One region of the Pleomorphomonas sp. PLEO genome, then DNA from elsewhere that is predicted to be linked to it. Evidence: predicted binding sites of a transcription regulator. Region 1 holds the regulator's gene; each other region holds the start of a gene.
What was found. Region 1 encodes LexA, which represses DNA repair genes until DNA is damaged. Its sites were predicted from a motif close to TGTTCNNNNTGTGTTCNG; they were not measured.
Positions count from the first base shown of each region.

Region 1 (7,003 bases):
GTCGGCTACGCCGTTAATCCAAGAGCCACAATGCAGGCCTCCGGAGAAGCGCACCCAGTCGGGATGGTTGTCGATATGGATGATCGTCACCGGCTCGGTAGAGCCATCGAGCGCCAGGTCAATCAACAAGCTGGAGACGTGATGAAAGTCTCCTGAGCCCGTAAAGCAGAGCTTCGGTTCATTCTTCGCCCCAGCGAGATTGATGCGCAGGCAGCGGTGGAGATCGTCCACCACCGCCTGTCGCGCCCAGAGACGAAAATTCCGCCCTGGTTCGCGAACATCGATTTCCCCGCAGCCAGCCATCAGGCAGGTCCGCACGAACTCGGCCTGCGCCTCCAGCGCCTCGTCGAGGTGAAGCAGGAACAGCTGCATCGCCTCACCTCCGCTCGGCGCGGTCCAGCAACCTGTCGAGCAACTCGAGGGCGAGATCGATTTCGCTATCGGAAATCATCAGGCTCGGCGCCAGCGTAATGACGTTCTTATGGTAGCCACCAACGTCGAGGACGAGACCATAGCTCCGGCCATCGACCATCATGTCGCCCTTCATGCCCTCGTCGACCATCCAGTCGAGAGTCGCCTTGTCGGGCATAAAGCCGTCGGGTCCGCAGATCTCCATCCGCAATGCCAGACCCAGACCATCGACGTCGCCGACGATCGCATGGCGGCTCTTCAGCACCTCAAGTCCGTCCAGGAAGCGCTTGCCACGCGCGGTAACAGTGGCGCCAAAATCCTCTTCGCCGATCATGCGGAAGGTTTCGAGCGCCACAGCCGTGCCCATCGGATTGGACGCGAAGGTCGAATGGGTCGATCCCGGCGGGAAGACCGTCGGATTGATCATCTCCTCGCGAGCCCAGATACCCGACAGCGGGTTTAGCCCGTTGGTGATCGCCTTGCCAAACACCAGCACATCAGGCGAGACGCCGAAATGCTCGATCGACCAGAGCTTGCCCGTGCGGTAGACGCCCATCTGAATCTCGTCGACCACCAAGAGGATGCCGTGCTCGTCGAGAACCGTCTTGAGTTCGCTGAAAAAATTCAGCGGCGGGATAACGTAGCCGCCTGTGCCCTGAATCGGCTCGACGTAGAAAGCGGCATACTCGGACTGGTGGGTCTTGGGGTCCCAGACACCGTTGTATTCGCTTTCGAATAGACGGGCGAACTTCTGAACGCAGAGGTGGCCGTACTCCTCCTTCGACATGCCGCGCGGACCGCGGAAGTGATAGGGGAACTCGATGAATTGCGCCCTGTCGCCAAAATGGCCGTAGCGGCGGCGGTAGCGATAGCTCGAGGTGATCGCCGAGGCGCCCAGCGTACGGCCATGATACCCGCCTTCAAAGGCAAACATCAGGCTTTTGCCCTGGCAATGATTGCGCACCAGCTTCAGCGAATCCTCGATGGCCTGGGAGCCGCCAACGTTGAAATGGACGCGGCCCTTGTGCCCAAATTTGCGCTCCGCATCCTGAGCGATGAGCGCCGCCAGCTCGACCTTTTCGCGGTGAAGGTATTGCGAGGCGACCTGCGGAAGCCTGTCGAGCTGCCGGTGAGCGGCGGCATTGAGACGCTCGTTTCGGTAACCGAAGTTGACCGCCGAATACCACATCTGCAGATCGAGATAAGGCACTTCGTCCCGATCGAAAAGGAAAGACCCTTCGCAGGATTCGAAGAACTTGGGGGCCTCCGCGTAGTGAACCGTATCACCATAGGAACAATAGCGCCCTTCAAGGGCACGCAAGTCGTCCTCGCCAGGCGCAGTATCAGTTACGGTGGTCTCAAGCGATTTCAGCATGGATTTCTCCAATTAAAGCTGTTGGGAAAGAGGAAGCAGGTGGAACGACGACTGCGGTGACCCGGCAAGTGAGAGGGTCATGTCGAGCACATCGAAGAAATCGGCATAGACGGCGTGCGGGATCGCTTCGCGGCGGCAATAGGCAGCGAGCTTTCCCTTGGCGAACACCATGCCGGCGCTGCGGGCTGCACAGAAATCGGAGCGGCCATCTCCGATGAAGACGTGCGGAGCGGCTCCCTTCAGAACCGCGCATTTGCACACTCCCGAAGCAAAGCGGCAGTCCGCCCGCGCATGCGGGAAGGCAAGATCGAAGCCGGACTCCGTCACGATCAGGCGGTTTGCTACGATCCTGATGCCGGAAATTTCGTGCAGGGCGAGCACACGGCGGATGAAATGGTCGACGCCGTCGCTGACGATCACGACCTCAATTCCACTACGGTCGCAGAACCTTTTGAAATCCCGGAAACCGGGGTCGATGTCGACCTGCTCCAGGAATTGGTCGATCTCGTCTCGTTCGGCACGGATCAGGCGGACCTGTTCCCGCATGCACTCCGCCGAGTTGATCGTACCCGCTTCCCAGCGCGCCTCGATGTCTCGCCACGCAGGAAGGGCGAAGCGGCCGAGAACGAGATCGGTAACGTCCTCAGTCGCAATGGTGCCGTCAAAATCGCAGAAGGCTAGCATGTCATGGTCCCAGACTTATCTGAGACCCGTCTACGCCCCCTCGATGAGGCCTGCCTGAGGGGAGGATGAAGCCAAACTGAAGGCTATCACCGTCACGCGGCGACCGCCGGCATGATCAGTTCGACCCGCAAGCCATACCCCCAAGTCGGCGTGGATAAACCAACCTGAATGCCGAGGCGCTTGGCAATCTCGGCAACAATGGCCAACCCGAGCCCCGCGCCGTCACGATCACTGGCCGACACCCGATGAAACTGGAGAAATACCGCTTTCCTCTGGTCCTCAGGGATACCGGGACCACGGTCGTCGATGACAAGCCGCCAATAGGCGCCAGCCGGCGCGATTTCAACGCGGATCTCGCCGCCATCGGGTGAATACTTGATGGCGTTATCGACGAGATTGTCGATCAGCAGTCGCAAGAGGAGCCGATCGGCGTTCACGGAGGCAACTTCACTTCCGGCAAGCTCAACTTCAAAACCGCGGTTGCCAAGAATGGCGCCAACATCGGCAAGCGAAGCAGCGGCGACCTCATAGAGATTGATCGCTTCCAGGCGGAGCGGCTGATGGCTCACGCGCGCCAGATGCAGGAGCTGAGCGATCAGATGCATGGCCCGCTCGTTGCTGGCCACGAGATCTTTCATCAATTGCTGCCGCTCGTCCTCGTCCGTCGCCTTCTCGAGCATTTGCAACAGAAGCTTGATGCCGGCCTGTGGCGTCCGCAACTGGTGAGCGGCGAGGTCGGCGAAACGCCGTTCCAAGGTCAGCGAGGTATCGAGCTTTTGCATGAATTGGTTGAGAGACCGGACAAGCGGTAGGAGATCGCTCGGCATGTTGTTTATGGCCAACGTCGACAGATCGTCAGGCGTTCGCGAACGAATTTGTCTCACCAGCCCTCGAATATGGCTGAGCCCGTTATTGATCACCAGCCAGGTCAAAAACGCGATCGCCGGCACCAGCACCAGAAGCGGCAGGGCTATGTCCAGAAGGATATTGCCGACGAGGCCTTTTCTCAGTGCGATCTTTTCGGCAACCTCGACGACGATCCCGGTCTGCGCAATCGGCAGAGAATAAACACGCCACTTTTCGCGGGCGAATGTGTAGTCCGCAAAACCCGCGCCGAACTTCGGGACACTTGCCGGGAAAGCGTTGCTGCTGACCATGGCGAGCGCGTCGGCTTTCCAGGAACGGAAGGCGTGCGCATCAGCGTAATCGTCCGCGTCCTGGTTGAGTGCCAATTGGTTACCCATGGAAAAATCAATGTCGGGCACTTCCGCCGGCACTGAAAAGTCATTCTTCTCAAGGTGCCCCTTGAGAAGGATCCAAAGCGTATTGGCGTCGTTGATAAGCTCGGCGTCGTAGATGTTTTCGATTTCACGCGTGGCGCTGCGATACGCCAGAGCGCCGACGATCAGGATGGTGGCCATCAGTGTGGGGAGGATGCGCCAGAACAGGCGCTGGCTGAGCGTCACGACATCACCGCTCAACCATATAGCCAACGCCCCGGATCGACTTGATAAACGACGAACCGAGCTTGCGCCGGAGATTATAGACAGTAACCTCGATCGTGTTGCTCTCGGTTGTCGATTCCGCGTCGTAGAGAGCATACTCGATGTCGGTTTTGGTGACGTAACGGCCAGCGCGCTCCATCAGGAGGCGCAGAAGATGGAACTCCTTGGCCGGCAAATGCAGCGTCTCCCCGCCACGGCGAGCGACAAGCGCCGCCGGATCAAGTTCAACATCGCCCGAGACAAGGAGTGTCACAGCCCGCCCCTCCCTCCGCCGGGTAAGCGCGCGAATGCGGGCCAGGAGTTCATCGAGGTCAAACGGCTTGACGAGATAATCGTCCGCGCCACCGTCGAGCCCCTCGACGCGGTGCTTGACGCTGTCGAGCGCGGTCAGGAACAGAACCGGCGTTTGATTGGCCTTGGCGCGCAAGGCGCGCACGATGTCGAAACCGCTCATCTTCGGGAGGTTCACATCGAGAACAGCCATGGCATATTCGTTGTCCTCGCACGCCGCCAAGCCGGATTCCCCATCGCTGAACCAGTCGACGCCATACGCATGCTTTTCGAGCGCGCGCTTAAGCGACGGGCCGAGAATATGGTCGTCTTCGACAAGAAGAATACGCAGCTTGTCACCTCTCACCACACGGCTGTCGGAGCAGTATTGCATTTGCCAACTCTGGATGGCACTGCCCACTCTGACCTGCTGGAGGCTTTCGCGATAAGGTTATGCGGCCACAGCCGGATCGTCCAGCGGGCTTACTGGCGGATGGGGCGTTTTCGGTCGCAGCCCCCCTTACGGAGGCAATCCCCATTGCGGAACACACACGGAACATGTTAACTCTGTTCGTGATTTGTACCGAATCGCGCTACGGCGCAACCGACGCCGGCCGACCAGCGGGGACCAGACGATGCTCACGCGCAAACAGCTCGAACTCCTGATGTTCATTCATGAGCGTCTCAAGGAATCGGGCGTGCCGCCGTCCTTCGACGAAATGAAGGATGCGCTGGATCTCAAGTCCAAGTCCGGCATTCATCGTCTGATTACCGCGCTGGAAGAGCGCGGCTTCATTCGCCGCCTGCCCAATCGGGCACGCGCACTGGAAGTGATCAAGCTGCCGGAAACCATGCAGCCGGGCATCGGCCGGGCTCGCAAGGGCTTCGCGCCGGCGGTCATCGAAGGCGACGGTGGTCGCAAGCCTTCGTCGGCAAGTGCCGCCGCGCCGTCGCTGGATAGCCGCGACACCGTGCCGGTTCCGGTCATGGGGCGGATTGCCGCCGGTGTGCCGATCGCCGCCATCCAGACCCAGTCACACATCTTGCACGTGCCGATCGACCTCATTGCCGGTGGAGAGCATTACGCCCTCGAAGTGCGCGGCGACTCGATGATTGAAGCCGGCATTCTTGATGGCGACACCGTCGTCATCAAGAAGTCCGACACCGCCGATTCCGGCGATATTATCGTGGCGCTGGTGGATGATGAGGAAGCGACGCTGAAGCGTCTGCGGCGCAAGGGCGCGTCGGTCGCCCTTGAGGCCGCCAATCCGGCCTATGAGACGCGCATCTTCGGCCCTGACCGGGTCCGCATCCAGGGCCGCCTCGTGGCGCTGATGCGCCGCTATTAATCCACTTTTCAAAGCGGCTTGAAACGCGGGCTGACGGTTCCCGGGAAGCTGTGCTTGTCTTTCATCCCCGCGGAGGGCGCGTACCTGGGCGCCGTAGGACCGTTAGACCTATTGCGCCAATCGACTTTTCGCCGACGGGAAAAGCAGCGACGTATCGCCATAGGAGTAGAAGCGGTAGCCGCTGGCGATCGCATGTGCGTAGGCGGCATGCATGGTATCGAGACCGGAGAAGGCCGATACCAGCATGAACAGCGTCGACTTGGGCAGATGAAAATTGGTCATCAACAGGTCGACGGCGCGAAAGCGGTAGCCGGGCGTTATGAAGATGTCGGTCGCCCCCGCGAACGGTCGAACGAGGCCATCTTCGCCGGCAGCGCTTTCCAAGAGACGCAACGACGTCGTGCCGACGGCGACCACCCTGCCCCCGCGTGCCCGTACTGCATTTAGCGCCTCGGCGGTTTCTGACGAGACATGACCAATCTCGGAATGCATCTTGTGGTCTTCGGTATCGTCCACCTTCATTGGCAGAAAGGTACCGGCGCCGACATGCAGCGTCACGAAATGCCGGCCGATACCGCGCCCATCAAGGCGATCGAAGAGCTCCGGCGTGAAATGAAGCCCGGCGGTCGGCGCGGCGACCGCGCCATTTTCCCGGGCGTAGACAGTCTGGTAGTCGGCTCGGTCGTGCTCATCCTCTGCCCGACGCGCGGCGATATACGGCGGCAGCGGAATGTGACCGACCGTCATGAGCGCTACATCGAGGTCCGGCCCGGCACGATCGAAGGTCAGCGTGATCTCGCCATCCTCGCCTTTCTCCGCCACGACAGCGCCAAGGGGATCGGCTGCCGGATCAATGCCGGAAAACACCACGCGGTCGCCGGCGCGCAGCTTGCGAGCTCCCTTGACGAAGGCACGCCAACGATCCGGGGCCTCGCGCATATGCAGCGTTGCCGAGAAGCGAACTGGCTCGGCGCCATGGCGATCTCGCCGCCCTTCAAGCTGGGCGGGGATCACCTTGGTGTCGTTGAACACCAGCGCGTCTCCCGGTGACAGAAGGTCGGCGAGATCGCTGGCGTGTCTGTCCTCCAAGGCTTGGCCGGGCTTCACCACCAACAGGCGGGACGCGTCGCGCGGAACGGCGGGACGCAGGGCGATACGCTCGGGTGGCAATTCGAAATCGAAGACTGAAACTTGCATTCTTCTGCATAGACATGACCGAGCGTGAAAGGCAACGGCCAACGCCAGCGGCGGCGCCTCAACATGTCCATAGAAGGGAATGCCTTGGTACCGAGGGCCTCAAATCGCCGACGCCGGACGGATCATCCGACCCGCTACGAAGAACGCTCCGGTCCGGTTGATCGGCAAAAATGCTGAGCCGTCTATTCCGCGACGCAGAACCGCAAGGATAA
Region 1 is NZ_CP166625.1:3,211,842-3,218,844, reverse strand. It holds gene AB6N07_RS14885 (arginase) at 1-372, opposite strand, end outside; gene AB6N07_RS14880 (aspartate aminotransferase family protein) at 377-1,786, opposite strand; gene AB6N07_RS14875 (MtnX-like HAD-IB family phosphatase) at 1,799-2,470, opposite strand; gene AB6N07_RS14870 (sensor histidine kinase) at 2,563-3,936, opposite strand; gene AB6N07_RS14865 (response regulator transcription factor) at 3,941-4,597, opposite strand; gene lexA (transcriptional repressor LexA) at 4,881-5,594, shown strand; gene queA (tRNA preQ1(34) S-adenosylmethionine ribosyltransferase-isomerase QueA) at 5,703-6,791, opposite strand.

Region 2 (7,003 bases), 2.6 Mb from region 1:
AGAGCCACGCACCGACGATGCTGGTGATGGGCAACGAGCAGGCCGGCATGACCGAGGAAATGACGGCGGCCTGCGACGTCCGCGTCAAGATCCCGATGGCCGGTCAGGCTGACAGCCTCAATCTGGCGGTGGCGACCGGCGTCATGCTCTATGAGTTGAGGCGCGGCCAGCTGAGCTAAGCCAGTTCCTTGTAATAGTAGAGCGTGCCGGTGTAGCCGCCGTGTGGCTTCAGCGCGTAATTTGGGACCTCACCGGCAAGGCGGAAGCCGCGGCGCTCGTAAAGCGGACCGGCACCGCCATCGCTTGCCGTGTCGAGTACGATCAACGTTCGTCCCTTGGCGCGGGCAACCTGTTCGGCTGCGCCGATCAGCGCGGTGGCAATGCCACGGCCACGGTGGCTCGGGCGCGTCATCATCTTGGCGAACTCTGCCCGATGCGGCTGATTGGGAGGGCAGTCGAGGAGCAGCGTCAGTGTACCCACAAGTGCGTCACCGTCGAAGGCGCCGAGCACAACGCGCCGGCCCTCGTCGGCAGTGGCTAGTGAGCCCCGCCAAAAAATGCGGGCGTCTTCCACGGAAAGCGGGTGCATGAAGCTGACCGAGCCGCCGCCGGCCACGATGTCGACGATCAGCGCGGCAAGCGCATCGACGGTGGGCGAGTTAAGGCCGAGCGGATGGATGGTGATGTCCGGCATGTCAGCTCCTCGTAAGCGCCACCACGTAGCGGGCCGGCGCCTCACTCTCGTTTGAAATGGTAACGTCGGCTGGCGGTCCGAAGCCGAGGCAGTCACCGGCTGCCAGCACATGTCGACCGTCGGAGTCGATGACCACGAGTTCACCCTCGGTCAGCCAGACCACTTGCCGGATGAAGGCGTAGGAGGCAGCCGGCAGCAGGGCACTTTTCCCGGGCGGCATGGTGACCTCGACGATCTCAAGCGGATGGTCGGGACGGAGGAAGACCTGCCGCCTGAGATAACCGGTGTCCGGATCGCGCCAGACGGCTTGGTCGGCGACGGGGACCAGCCGGTCGGCGCCGGCTTCGGCCCGCACCAGCAGGCTTGCCAGCGTCAGGTCGAAGGCGGCCGCGAGGCGGACCAATATGCCCGCCGTCGGCGAGGCGTCGCCACGCTCGATCTTGGAGATGGTTGCCTTGCCGACGCCGGAACGTACCGCAAGGTCAGCTAGCGACCAGCCGCGCCCCTCGCGTTCGAGGCGGATGCGAGCAGCAAGCCGTGCACTGGTTTCGTCTTCAAAAGTGCTCATTCGTCTCTTATAAGAGACGTAAAACATGAATAGCAACAAAAAAGCGGCCGCCTAAGGCGACCGCTTCTCACATTGTTTAAGATGCCGTTCAGGCGTCGATGTCGACGTCGCTGGTCTCTTTTCCAAGAGCAAGCGCCGTGAAGGTAAGTCCGGCCATGACCGTCAGGTAGACGCCGACCCAGAATGGGCTGCCGGCGCCATAGGTCCAGAGCGCCACGGCGATGAACGGTGCCACGGCGGCGCCGAGGATCGACGAGACGTTGTAGGAGATACCCGATCCAGTGTAGCGGACGTTGGCTGGGAACAGCTCGGGCAGCAGGGCTCCCATCGGGCCGAAGGTCATGCCCATCAGCGTGAATCCGATGATCAGGAAAGCCATCACGCCGAAGCCGCCGAACGACAGGATCGGCACCCAGAGAAGGCCGAACAGCATGATGGCCGCGGTAACCCACAGCAGCGTCCGCCGGCGGCCCCAGCGATCGGCCCAGGGGCCGGACGCCATGGTGAAAATGCCGAAGAACACCACACCGACGATCATCATCATCACGAAGGTACGGTAGTCGTAGCCGAGGCCCGGCACCGGGGCCGTGGTGGCGGCGCGACCATAGCTCAGCGAGAACGTGGTCATCAGGTAGAACAGCACGTAGGTCGCCAGCATGTAGAACGTGCCGAGGATCAGCGCCCGCCAGTGGTGGCGTACGGCGTCGGCCATCGGTAGCTTGCGCACCTTGCCGGCCTTGACCGTATTCTCGAAGGCGGCGCTTTCAACCAGGCTGAAGCGCACCCAAAGGCCAACGATGACCATGACCGACGAGAACAGGAAGGGGATGCGCCAGCCCCAATCGAGGAAGGCCAGCGACGGTCGCGTCGGATCGTCGGACGGCAGCGCTGCCGAGATGATCAGGAACAAGCCATTGGCGATGATGAAACCGATTGGCGCCCCGAGCTGCGGGAACGTGCCGTAGAAGGCGCGCTTTCCCTTTGGCGCATTCTCGGTGGCCACCAGCGCCGCGCCACTCCACTCGCCGCCAATGGCAAAGCCCTGCGTGAGGCGCATCAGGACCAGCAGAAGAGGCGCAAACCAGCCGACGGAAGCATAGGTCGGCAAGCAGCCGATCAGGAAGGTCGCAATGCCCATGGTCAAAAGGGCGGCCACCAGCGTTACCTTGCGACCGCGCTTGTCGCCAAGGTGCCCGAAGAACACCGCCCCGAGCGGCCGGGCAACCATGGCGGCGCCGAAGATGGCGAAGGAGGAGAGCAGCGCCGTCGTGTCGTTGCCGGCGGGAAAGAACAGGTGCGGAAACACCAGCACCGCGGCCGTGGCATAGACGTAAAAATCGTAGAATTCGACTGTGGTGCCGACGAGACTGGCGAGAATGACGCGCGCGCGCGAATTGCCGGCGCGGACGGCGCCGGGCGGGCCGGCAAGAGTGGTACTGGACATGGCTTTCCGTTCGTCAGAGGCATCCATCCGAAAGGTTGCGACCCTTCGGCGAAAGCGGATGCGAAACAAGGGCGCGGAGCAAAAGCCCTTTCGGGCAGGTTGGTTTGTGCTCCGGTTCTTTGCAGCGTCCGGCATGGCCGATAGGCCAAAGGGACGCCATCGAAAGCGTTGCTATTAGACGAACGTCGTAGTCATGTTAAGCGACAGCGAACGTTTTCCGAAATTTTGTTGCGCATGGCTGCCATGTTCGGACCGAACCGTTCGTCGCAGCTTCGAATCTTGAAAGAAAGCAAATAACAGCTGCCAAATGGCGCTCCCGCGGCCGGTGGAATTAGGCGGAACAGACGGCCTCTGTTTGTTCCCTCCTCGTTCTTGACAGGCGACCGACGCTCCGCTTAGGTTGTAGCGGCTGAGGGGAACGAACAATGGTCGCGCATGTCAGGACCGTTTGCTTTCAAGGTGTCGAGGCGACGCCCGTCGACGTCCAGGTCCACATGGGACCGGGCAGGGTCTTGTTCAATATTGTCGGTCTCGGCGACAAGGCGGTTACTGAAAGCCGTGAGCGGGTTCGCGCCGCGCTGGCTGCCTCCGGCCTTGCCCTGCCGGCCAAACGCATCACTGTCAATCTGGCGCCTGCCGATCTACCCAAGGAGGGCAGCCATTACGACTTGCCCATAGCGCTTGCCTTGATGGCAGCCATGGGAGCGCTGCCTACCGACGCGCTTGCCGAATATGTTGTGCTCGGCGAGCTTTCTCTCGATGGTACCATCGCGCCGGTGGCAGGCGTATTGCCGGCGGCAATCGCCGCCAACTCTGAAGGGCTGGGGCTGATGTGCCCGCGCGCCTCGGGCGCGGAAGCCGCCTGGGCCGACGCCGAAATGCCGATCCTGGCACCCATTAGCCTGATCGCCATCGTCAACCATTTCAAGGGCACGCAAGTGCTGTCACGGCCTGAACCGAAGATAGCCGACGCCATCGTGTCGCTGCCGGATCTCGCCGACGTTAAGGGCCAGGAGAGTGCTCGCCGAGCGCTCGAGGTAACGGCGGCTGGTGGCCATAACCTCTTGATGATAGGTCCTCCCGGCTCCGGCAAATCGATGCTGGCGAGCCGCCTGCCCTCTATCCTGCCGGCGCTGACCCCGCAGGAACTGCTCGAAATCTCGATGATCGCTTCGGTGGCCGGCACCCTCGCCGATGGCCGGCTTTCTGATCGGCGGCCGTTCCGGGCGCCACACCATTCGGCATCAATGGCCGCACTGGTGGGCGGTGGCGTACGGGCAAAGCCCGGCGAGATCTCTCTGGCCCATCGCGGTGTGCTGTTCCTGGACGAGCTGCCGGAATTCAACCCGGCGGTGCTCGACAGCCTGCGCCAGCCGCTTGAAACCGGCGACATTGTGATCGCCCGCGCCAACAACCGCGTCACCTATCCGGCCCGATTCCAGCTTATCGCCGCGATGAACCCCTGCCGCTGCGGCCTCGCCGGCACGCCGGGCCACACCTGCCGACGCGGTCCGGCGTGCGCCTCCGAATATCAGGAGCGCATCTCCGGGCCATTGCTCGACCGCTTCGACCTCACCATCGAAGTGCCGGCCGTATCGGCGTCGGATCTGATCGGCGCGCGGCGAAGCGGTGAGCCGTCTTCGGCGGTCGCAGCCCGCGTCGCAACGGCACGAGCCATCCAGTCCGAGCGCTACGCCGCGCTTGGCCTCGACACCTCGGTTACCAACGCGACGGCGCCAGCGGCGGTGATCGATGGTGTCTCCGAGCCCGACAGCGCCGGCTTGGCGTTGCTGAGGCAGGCAGCCGAACGGTTGTCGTTGTCCGCGCGCGGCTATCACCGTGTGCTGAAGGTGGCCCGCACGCTCGCCGATCTCGACGGTTCGGAGGGGGTTGGTCGTCTGCATATCGGCGAGGCTCTCGCCTACCGCACCGGTCCCGATCGGCGGGCGCGGGCAGCGTGATGGACACATGACAACGAGGCCGGAACGATTGAGCATCCGAGCGTAGGCACAGGCCCGGCTTTATAGCTTGTGGCGGAAATTTCGGAATTTCACCGGACCATCAACTGATTGGCAACCTTGCCGGCCTAGCCTGCGCATGCCCTGTCGAGCGCGGCGGGGCTGGCGCATTCCTCGCTGGGAGCGTCGCTATGACCGCGCCGCACCTTCGGGACGGATATGACCGGCCAACAGCACACTCCGCCCGACGACGCTTCGTCGCCACGCCTGTCTGCCGAGCGGTTGCGGCAGCCGCACCCAGGCTGGCGTCGTGCCCTGTTCCTGACCACAGCTGGGCTTGCACTCACCGCTGCCACCATCACTGTTGTCGCCTCGCTCCTCGCCTCGCCGCCGCTTCTTGCCGGCATTCTCGCGCTTGCCCTTGGCGGCGTGCTGTTCGAGGCCGGCCGCCGTTCCGCCCGCCGTGATTTGGGCCGTCTCTACGATGCCGCTGTCGGCTCGGGTGACGAGGGCGATGGCCTTGGCGATATCGTCATCCGCCGCGACACTGCTGGCCGGATAGTGTCGACCAGCACGGCCACAACCGCGCAGCTCGGCCAACCACCGGGCGCCTTCATCGGCCTCGATTTTTCGACTTTCGCCACCGACCTCGCTGCTGGTGAGCTGTTTGCCGCGTCCGATGTCGTGGCAAACAATGCTCGAACGCCGCGAGCCGACCCCTGGCAGCAGTTGCGCCGCCGCTTGACGACGCTCGCCGCCCTGTCCGGCCAAGGTCTCGTCAAGCAGGGTCCCAGCCACTTATCGGGCGATATCCGTATCGACACGGTCGATGGTCCCCGATGGTTTTCCTTTTCGGAAGCGCCGATCGTCGAGGATGGCAGGGTGACGGGTACCCGCACGCTTGGCCGCGACATCACCGAGCGCAAAGCGATCGAGGCAGCGCTCGAAAAGACGCGCGATGAGGCCGAGGCGGCGAGCGCCGCCAAGAGCCGCTTTCTCGCCGTGGTCAGCCACGAGATCCGTACGCCGCTCAATGGCATTCTCGGCATGACGGCGCTGATGCAGAAAACGACGCTGTCGGCTGAACAGCGCACGTATGCTCGGGCCATCGAAACCTCCGGCGAAGCCCTCCTCACGTTGATTGAAGATCTTCTCGATTTCTCCAAGATCGAAGCCGGGCGGTTGACCCTGCAGACCGAGCCGACCTCGCTGGCGGCCGTTGTCGAGGACCTCGTCGAACTCATGGCGCCGCGTGCCGAGATGAAGGGCATCGAACTTGCCGCCTATATCGATCCGCGGCTTGATCGTCTCGTCCATGCCGATCCAACGCGCGTTCGACAGGTCCTTTTCAATCTCGCCGGCAATGGCATCAAGTTCACCGCGGAGGGTGGCGTCGCCATCGAACTGCAAATGGCGGACGAGGGCGAGGGCAGCATTGGGGTGGCCTTCCTGGTGCGCGACACCGGCATCGGCATTGCCGAGGCTGACCAGCAGCGCATCTTCGGCGAGTTCGAGCAGGCTGATCCCGGTCCGGCCCGCGCCCACGGCGGCACCGGTCTCGGCCTCGCCATTGCTCGCGAGCTGACACGGCTGATGGGGGGCGACATCCGTCTGGTATCGGCCCCCGGCGAAGGGGCGAGCTTCAGCTTCGCCCTGCGCTTCCCGCTGGCCGAGGCGGGAGCGCCGGCCAAGTCTACAATGTCACCACCCATTGCATCCGCCGAAGTGGCAACCGATGCGGAGGATCAGTCTCCGAACGATGCCGTAGGGGCTCGCGCGGCCTTCGCACTTCTCGCGGCGAGTTTTGCGACCAAGGATAGCGCGACGATCCCGGCCCCCACGGCGGCTCCGCCAACCGATCGTCGGTTCGCTGGTCGCCGTATCCTGGTGGTGTCGCATGCCCTTATCGAAGGACCATTCCTGATCCGTCGACTTTTCGATGCCGGTGCCGACGTGACGTTGGCCACCCAGAAGGATATCGAACAGGAAGTGGTCGGCTCCTGGCAACCGGATGCCGTTCTCATCGATGCGGCCGCCGGTGATCCGCTCGCCGTCATCGAACGCATCCGCGCTTTTTCGACGACGCCGGTCGGCGTGTTGATCACCGCGTCCGAGCGGCCGATGCTGCCCGAGCTGCAAGCCGCCGGCTACGGCGCCTATCTGGTCAAACCAGTCAGGGCGCGTTCGCTCTCCGCCGTCATAGAGACGCTGCTCGGTCATGGCCAGTTCGCGGCCGCGGCGGAGCCGATTCAGGACGAACAGGTGGCACCAGCCCATCGGCTGTCGGTCCTGCTTTGCGACGACAACGAGATCAATCTTTTGCTCGGTCGGGCCTTGGT
Region 2 is NZ_CP166625.1:568,705-575,707, reverse strand. It holds gene AB6N07_RS02430 (TrmH family RNA methyltransferase) at 1-179, shown strand, start outside; gene AB6N07_RS02425 (GNAT family N-acetyltransferase) at 176-694, opposite strand; gene AB6N07_RS02420 (helix-turn-helix domain-containing protein) at 696-1,262, opposite strand; gene AB6N07_RS02415 (MFS transporter) at 1,351-2,706, opposite strand; gene AB6N07_RS02410 (YifB family Mg chelatase-like AAA ATPase) at 3,132-4,667, shown strand; gene AB6N07_RS02405 (ATP-binding protein) at 4,884-7,003, shown strand, end outside.
Region 2: the regulator LexA is predicted to act here: its motif matches at 3,063-3,080, upstream of AB6N07_RS02410 (YifB family Mg chelatase-like AAA ATPase).

Region 3 (7,003 bases), 600 kb from region 1:
CATCGAGCATTCGACGGCGCGGCAGGACTTGCGGTCGCCGTCGATGATGGAGGCGGACGAGCCGACGATCTTGGCCTTCAGCTCTTCCAGCGGCTTGCCGAGTTCCTTGACCCGCGCAACGTAGCCTTCATCCGGCTTCACCGAGGCGTCCAGCAGCAGTGGCGCGCCCTGGGCGGCGGTGACGACGCCCTTGTCGTCGAAGGTGACGGTGAGGTCGCCGAGATACTTGGAATAGGCGTAGGCGGTGACGACAGGCACCTCGACGCCCGACGGGCTCTTGACCAGCGTCGGATAGGGGCCGGACGACTTCTTGTCGGTCGACGACAGGTAGGTGTGGCTGTGGCCACCGACGATGACGTCGATACCGTCGACCTTCTCGGCGATTTCCTGATCCTTGAGATAGCCGACGTGGGTGAGGGCGATGATCTTGTCGACGCCCTCGGCCTGGATCTCCTTCACCGCCGTCTGGAGATAGGTGATCTCGTCCTCGAAGGTGATGTCCTTGCCGGGCGACGAAGTCTCGGAGGTGTCTTTCGCCAAGACCGATACGATGGCCACCTTCTGACCACCGATCTCCTTGATGACATAGCCCTTGTATTTGCCGTCGAGCAGCGAGCCCTTGGCCGAGATGGTGTTGCCGGAAATGATCGGGAACTTCACCGCGCCGATCAGTTTGTCGAGCTCGGCCGGACCGTCGTCGAACTCGTGGTTGCCGATGGCCATGGCGTCGAAGCCGATGCCGTTCATGAACTCGGCGACCGGTCCGCTCTTGAAGGTGCTGTAGTAGAGCGAGCCCTGGAATTCGTCGCCGGCGTCGAGCACCAGAAGGTTGCCGCCCTTGAGTTCCGCGCGCTTGGCATCGATGGCGCTCTTGACGCGGGCAATGCCGCCGAAGCACTCGCCGGCATCGCTTTCCTTGGCCGAGCAGGTGGAGTCGTATTTGTTGATCGGCTCGATGCGCGAGTGAAAGTCGTTGATATGCAGGATGGTGAGCTGGAAGTCGGCCAGTGCCGTGCCGGCCGACAGCGCCAGTGCGCCCGCCGTGAGAATGCCGACGGCAAGTCTATTCGTCATGCTTCTGTCTCCCCATTCACAAGGTGCCCATAGTCTGAGCCGCCTAAGCAATCTTGGCGTGTTCGGGCGGTCGGCTTCAAGCAATAATGCGCAGTTTTGCACGGCTAGTGGTTCGTCTCCGACATTTGCCGAGGTCCGATACATGCTTCGGGACGAGTGTCTGAGCCTGATGCCTGCCTCTATTCAAATGTGAAACTAGCCCTACTCGGATGGGCTTTTATGACGATCCGCTGGTCTTGATCAGCTCCAGGTACCTGGGAGGCCGAAGTTTGTCGGCCCTGAGCATTTCTCGTGAGGCCACCGAGACGCAGACCGCTTCATTCCTTGGCGGGCTTTGTGATCTCATAAGTGCATTTGAAAGCGGCAGCCGCGACACGATAGGTGTCCTTGGTGTCTGAGGGGGTCTGGACGATGGCATCGCCAACCTTGGCCACCATTTCCTCACCCCAAGGCGCAGTGAAATGAAAGTCGCCTTGTTGGTTGGATACGATGAAGTAGTTCATGTCCTGCCCGATCGGGCGGAAGGCCGAGAAGCCTTCGGCGTCCGGCTTGGATTGGGGTTCGCCGTAACGCTTCGGGAACTTTGTTGCCTTGACGAGGTATTGCTCGTTACCGGTTTCGGGGCAATGGTTGCGGACAACCCAGTCGCCTTGTTCCGCGGGCTTTGACTTGGTCTCCACGCCTTCGCCGAGAATCCTGGTGACAACGATCTCACCCACAACGGCGGGGCGTGCGTCGACGGGAAGAGTCTTCTTGGCGATGCCGGCAATGCCTTGGGATTTCGCCTGTTCCATCAAAGCGACCTGATCCGCCACCTGAGTGGTCTCCGCGGCGTGCACAAGGCCCGGCAAGCTGATGGCTGCCAGAACGGCCAGACGAAGCGGATTGATCCCGAGCATTCTGCTCTCCCTAATATAAGTTGATGTTATCGGCTGCGTTTTGCCCGTGAACTGAGCTCCGGGCGAAGACGCGTGAATTGTTGCGCACCCACCAAATGTATTGAAAGTCTGAAAGTTTTATGTCGGCCCAATGGGCTGCGTTGGGGTTCCATCGCACTTATTCGCCGGAACTCCAGACAGAAGCCGATCTCGCTAGCCCGCTATTTACTGCTACGTTCGAGGAAGCTGTCCACAACCCGCTTCTGGCCGGCTTTGTCGAAATCGACGGTGACCTTGTTGCCGTCGACGGCGGAGACCGTGCCGGGGCCGAACTTGACGTGGAACACCCTGTCACTGACCGAGAATTTCGGCGCCCCGTCCACCACCGACTTGGCGATCAGCTCGCCTTCGATCAGCTTGGGTTGGCCACGGCCGTAGGAGGGCTGGGCCGGCGAGGAGAAGCCGCCACGGCTACCACCGGAAGCCTGGCTGCTCGCCTTCTGGGCCTTCTGTGCGCGCTGCCAGCCGGGCGTTTCGTAGTTCGACTGGAAGCGCTCGACGCTGTCGAAGCGCGAGGCGCCGTAGGGATTCTGACGGCCGAATGACGAGCCGTAGCCACCGTAGGCGCTACCGGTTTCCTTGATCTCGACGTGAGCGGCCGGCAATTCGTCGAGGAAGCGCGAGGGGATGGACGACTGCCAGGAGCCGTGGATGCGGCGGTTGGAGGTGAACCAGATTAGGCAGTGTTTCTTGGCGCGCGTCAGGCCGACGTAGGCGAGGCGGCGTTCCTCCTCAAGGCCGGAGCGACCACCCTCGTCGAGGGCGCGCTGGTGTGGGAACAGGCCTTCCTCCCAGCCGGGCAGGAAGACGGTGTCGAACTCCAGACCCTTGGCCGAATGCAGTGTCATGATGGAGACGGCGTCGAGTTCCTCGCCCGAGTCACGGTCCATCACCAGGGAGATGTGTTCGAGGAAGCCTTCCATGCTCTCGAACTCGTCCATGGAGCGGATGAGTTCCTTGAGGTTTTCGAGGCGGCCCGGCGCCTCGGCCGAGCGGTCGTTCTGCCACATGGCGGTGTAGCCGCTCTCATCGAGGATCAATTCGGCGAGCTCGGTGTGCTTCATGGACGGGATGAGGTCGCGCCAGCGGCCGATGTTGTCCAGGAAGTCGCGCAGCGACGTCCGCGTCTTGCCCTTGAATTCCTCGGTGGCGACAAGCTGGTGCGTCGCCTCGGTGAGCGGCACGCCTTCGGCCCGGCCGTAATCGTGCAGCGTGCGGACCGAGGTGTCGCCGATGCCACGGCGCGGCGTGTTGACGATGCGCTCGAAGGCGAGGTCGTCGGCGGGCTGCATGACGATGCGGAAATAGGCCAGCGCGTCGCGGATTTCGGCGCGCTCATAGAAGCGCGGGCCGCCGATGACGCGGTAGGGGATGCCGGAGGTGACGAAGCGGTCTTCGAATTCGCGCATCTGGAAGGAAGCGCGCACCAGGATGGCGATGTCGTTGAGCGGCGTGCCGCCGCGCTGATAGCGTTCGATCTCGTCGCCGATCGAGCGCGCCTCTTCCTCCGAATCCCAAGCGGAGGCGACGAACACCTTGTCCTCGTCGTCGGATTGCGGCAGGTCGGTGAACAGCGTCTTGCCGAGCCGCGCCTCGTTGTGGGCGATGAGATGCGAGGCGGCACCGAGAATGTGGGCGGTGGAGCGATAGTTGCGCTCGAGCCGGATCACCTTGGCGCCGGGGAAGTCGCGCTCATAACGCAGGATGTTGTCCACCTCGGCGCCGCGCCAGCCGTAGATCGATTGGTCGTCGTCGCCGACGCAGCAGATGTTGTGCGAGCCCTGGGCCAGAAGGCGCAGCCAGAGATATTGGACGACGTTGGTATCCTGATACTCGTCGACCAGGATGAACTGGAAGCGCTTGTGGTAATCGGCCAGCACGTCGGGATTCTGGCGCAAGAGCGTCACCGCCTCAAGCAGCAGGTCGCCGAAGTCGACGGCGTTCAGAACCTTGAGGCGCGCCTGATAGGCGGCGTAGAGCTCGCGCCCGCGGCCGTTGACATAGGCGCGCGCCTCGCCCTCGGGGATTTCAGCGGGGCGCAGGCCCTTGTTCTTCCAACCGTCGAGGGCGGAGGCGAACTGGCGGGCTGGCCAGCGCTTTTCGTCGATGCCATCGGCCTGGATCAGTTGCTTGATGAGGCGAAGCTGGTCGTCGGTGTCGAGGATGGTGAAGTTGCTCTTGAGGCCGACCAGTTCGGCGTGCTTGCGCAGCATGCGAACGCCGATGGAGTGGAAGGTGCCAAGCCAGGGCATGCCCTCGACGACGCCGCCGACCAGTTTGCCGACGCGCTCCTTCATCTCGCGGGCCGCTTTGTTGGTGAAGGTTACCGAAAGAATCTGCGAGGGGAAGGCGCGGCGCGTCGCCAGAATATGGGCGATGCGCGTCGTCAGCACGCGCGTCTTGCCGGTGCCGGCACCGGCCAGCACCAGCACGGGGCCGTCCAGCGTTTCGACCGCCTCGCGTTGTTCGGGGTTCATGCCTTGCAGATAGCCGACGGCCCCGCCCGGACGGGCGGCGGCCATGGCGCGGGCGGCAATACCCAGCGAAGGGGAGGCGTCGAAATCGGTGTCGTCGTGATTCTGGGAAGCAGTCATGAGGAGAACAATAAAGCAACAGGGCGCCGGGGGCGAGAGCATCGTAGGCCTGAAGGAGGCCATTCTTCGGGGCGACAGTCTCGGTTAATATCTGGTAATTCGCTTGGTATTTTTCACTAACGTAGCGTATTTTTATGCAACGTATGAGGAAGGCTAGGTGTTTCTTTTCGTGTTTCAGGCTTCTTTGTTGATGTTTTGAGGGGGGTTCTGGTTTTCGTTTACTTGTCCTTCAAGGATTGAGGCTCAAATCGTCTCGTCGGCCGCCAATCAGGCCTTTTCTCAGTGGAGAGAGGACATGACCATGACATCCGATAGGATGCTTTCCGGGATCAAAAGCTATTTCGTAGGAACGCTTGCGGCCAATGCCGGCCGTGCGCTGGCGGCCTATGCGGAGGACGCGGACAACGCGGCCTGGCGGCTTGAGCCCGGCCATTATCTCGATACGGCGGGCGGCCTCGTCGCGGCGACGCCGGAATTGGCATCCCTTGCCATCTCCTGGTCGCGCGGTTGATGGTGTTCTCGGAAACTCGACTGGGGCGGGCGCCTGGGTTAGCACTCTGTGCTTCCGGCGTTTATGAACCTCAGGGTATTGGTCGAGACCGAAGTTCCCGGCCAATACCTTTTCACTTTTCGAGACGCGACTCCGGACGCAAAAACGCGGGGCACAGCCGGAGTTGCTTATGTTCGCTCCGCTCCGGATCTCGAATTCGTAGTCCTCTGTCTGATACCGGCGAGTTTCGGTGCCAGCCTCTTTGAGGCCGCTATAACCCCTTGATCCGCTCCAGCCAGGCGTCCTCGTCGATCACCTCGATGCCGAGTTCGGCGGCTTTGGTCAGCTTGGAACCGGCGCCGGGACCAGCGACCACCAGATCGGTCTTTTTCGATACCGAACCGGCCACCTTGGCGCCCAGCCGCTCGGCGGTGGCCTTGGCCTCGTCGCGCGTCATCTTCTCCAGTGAACCGGTGAAGACCACGGTCTTGCCGACCACCGGACTATTGGTGGCGACAGGCGCTTCAGCGTCGAGAGGCGTGATTTCCTTCAGCAGGGCGTCAATGGCGGCGCGGTTGTGATCCTCGCCGAAGAAATCGGTAAGTGCCTCGACCACCACGGCGCCGACGCCGTCGATGGCGTCGAGTTCGGCCAGCGTTTCCGGATCGCGGGCTGAGGCCTTCCGCATGGCGTCATAGAAATGATCCCACGATCCATAGGCGCGAGCCAAGAGCTTGGCGTTACCTTCGCCGATGTGGCGGATACCTAGGCCAAAGATCAGCCGATGAAGGTCGATCTGACGGCGCGCCTCGATGCTCTCGAACAGGTTCTTGACCGAAGTCGAGCCGAAACCGGGGAAGTTGCCGAGCCGATTGAGGCCGGTCGCCTCGCGCCTTGCCAGGGTGAAGATGTCGACCGGCATGCGGATGGAAAGGTGCTCGTCTTCCAACGCATGGAAGAATTCGATCTGCTTGTCGCCGAGGCCCTCGATGTCGAAGGCGTGGCGCGAGACGAAATGCTTGAGGCTTTCCACCTGTTGCGCCGGACAGATCAGGCCACCGGTGCAGCGGCGCACCGCGTCGACCTTGCCGGTCTTCTCGTTGATCTCCCGGGTGGCGTGGCTGCCGCAACGCGGGCAGACGGTCGGGAAGGCATAGGGCGCCGCCTCGGCCGGCCTCTGCTCGATCAGCACGTCGACCACCTGAGGGATGACGTCACCGGCCCGCTGGATCACCACCGTGTCGCCGACGCGGATGTCGCGGCCGTCGCGCAGCGGTGCGCCGTCCAGGCCGATGCCCTTGATGTAGTCCTCATTGTGCAGCGTGGCGTTGGAGACGACGACGCCGCCCACCGTCACCGGTTCGAGCTTGGCAACCGGCGTCAGCGCGCCGGTGCGGCCGACCTGAATCTCGATGGCCTTGACGGTGGTCGAGGCGCGCTCGGCCGGGAACTTGTGGGCGGTGGCCCAGCGCGGCGAGCGCGAGCGGAAGCCGAGCCGTTCTTGCAGCGCGAGACTGTCGACCTTGTAGACCACGCCGTCGATATCGTAGCCGAGGTCGGCACGCTGGCTCTCGATCAGCCGGTAATGGGCGAAAAGCTCCTCCTCGGAGTGGCAGCGCACCATCAGTGGGTTGACGGGAAAGCCCCAGTCGGCAAAGCGCTTCACCGTGTCGTATTGCGTCTGGGCCAGCGGTTCGGAGAGATCGCCCCAGGCATAGGCGAAGAAGGACAGCGGCCGGCCGGCGGTGACCTTGGCATCGAGCTGGCGCAACGAGCCGGCGGCAGCGTTGCGCGGGTTGGCGAACAGACGGCCGCTGTCGTTCATCATCCGCTCGTTGAGGGCGGCGAAGTCAGCCTTCTTCATGTAAACTTCGCCGCGCACCTCCACCACCTCGGGCGCTCCGGCT
Region 3 is NZ_CP166625.1:2,614,344-2,621,346, forward strand. It holds gene AB6N07_RS12120 (bifunctional UDP-sugar hydrolase/5'-nucleotidase) at 1-1,074, opposite strand, end outside; gene AB6N07_RS12125 (hypothetical protein) at 1,392-1,973, opposite strand; gene AB6N07_RS12130 (ATP-dependent helicase) at 2,174-4,606, opposite strand; gene AB6N07_RS12135 (hypothetical protein) at 4,902-5,117, shown strand; gene ligA (NAD-dependent DNA ligase LigA) at 5,368-7,003, opposite strand, start outside.
Region 3: the regulator LexA is predicted to act here: its motif matches at 4,610-4,627, upstream of AB6N07_RS12130 (ATP-dependent helicase).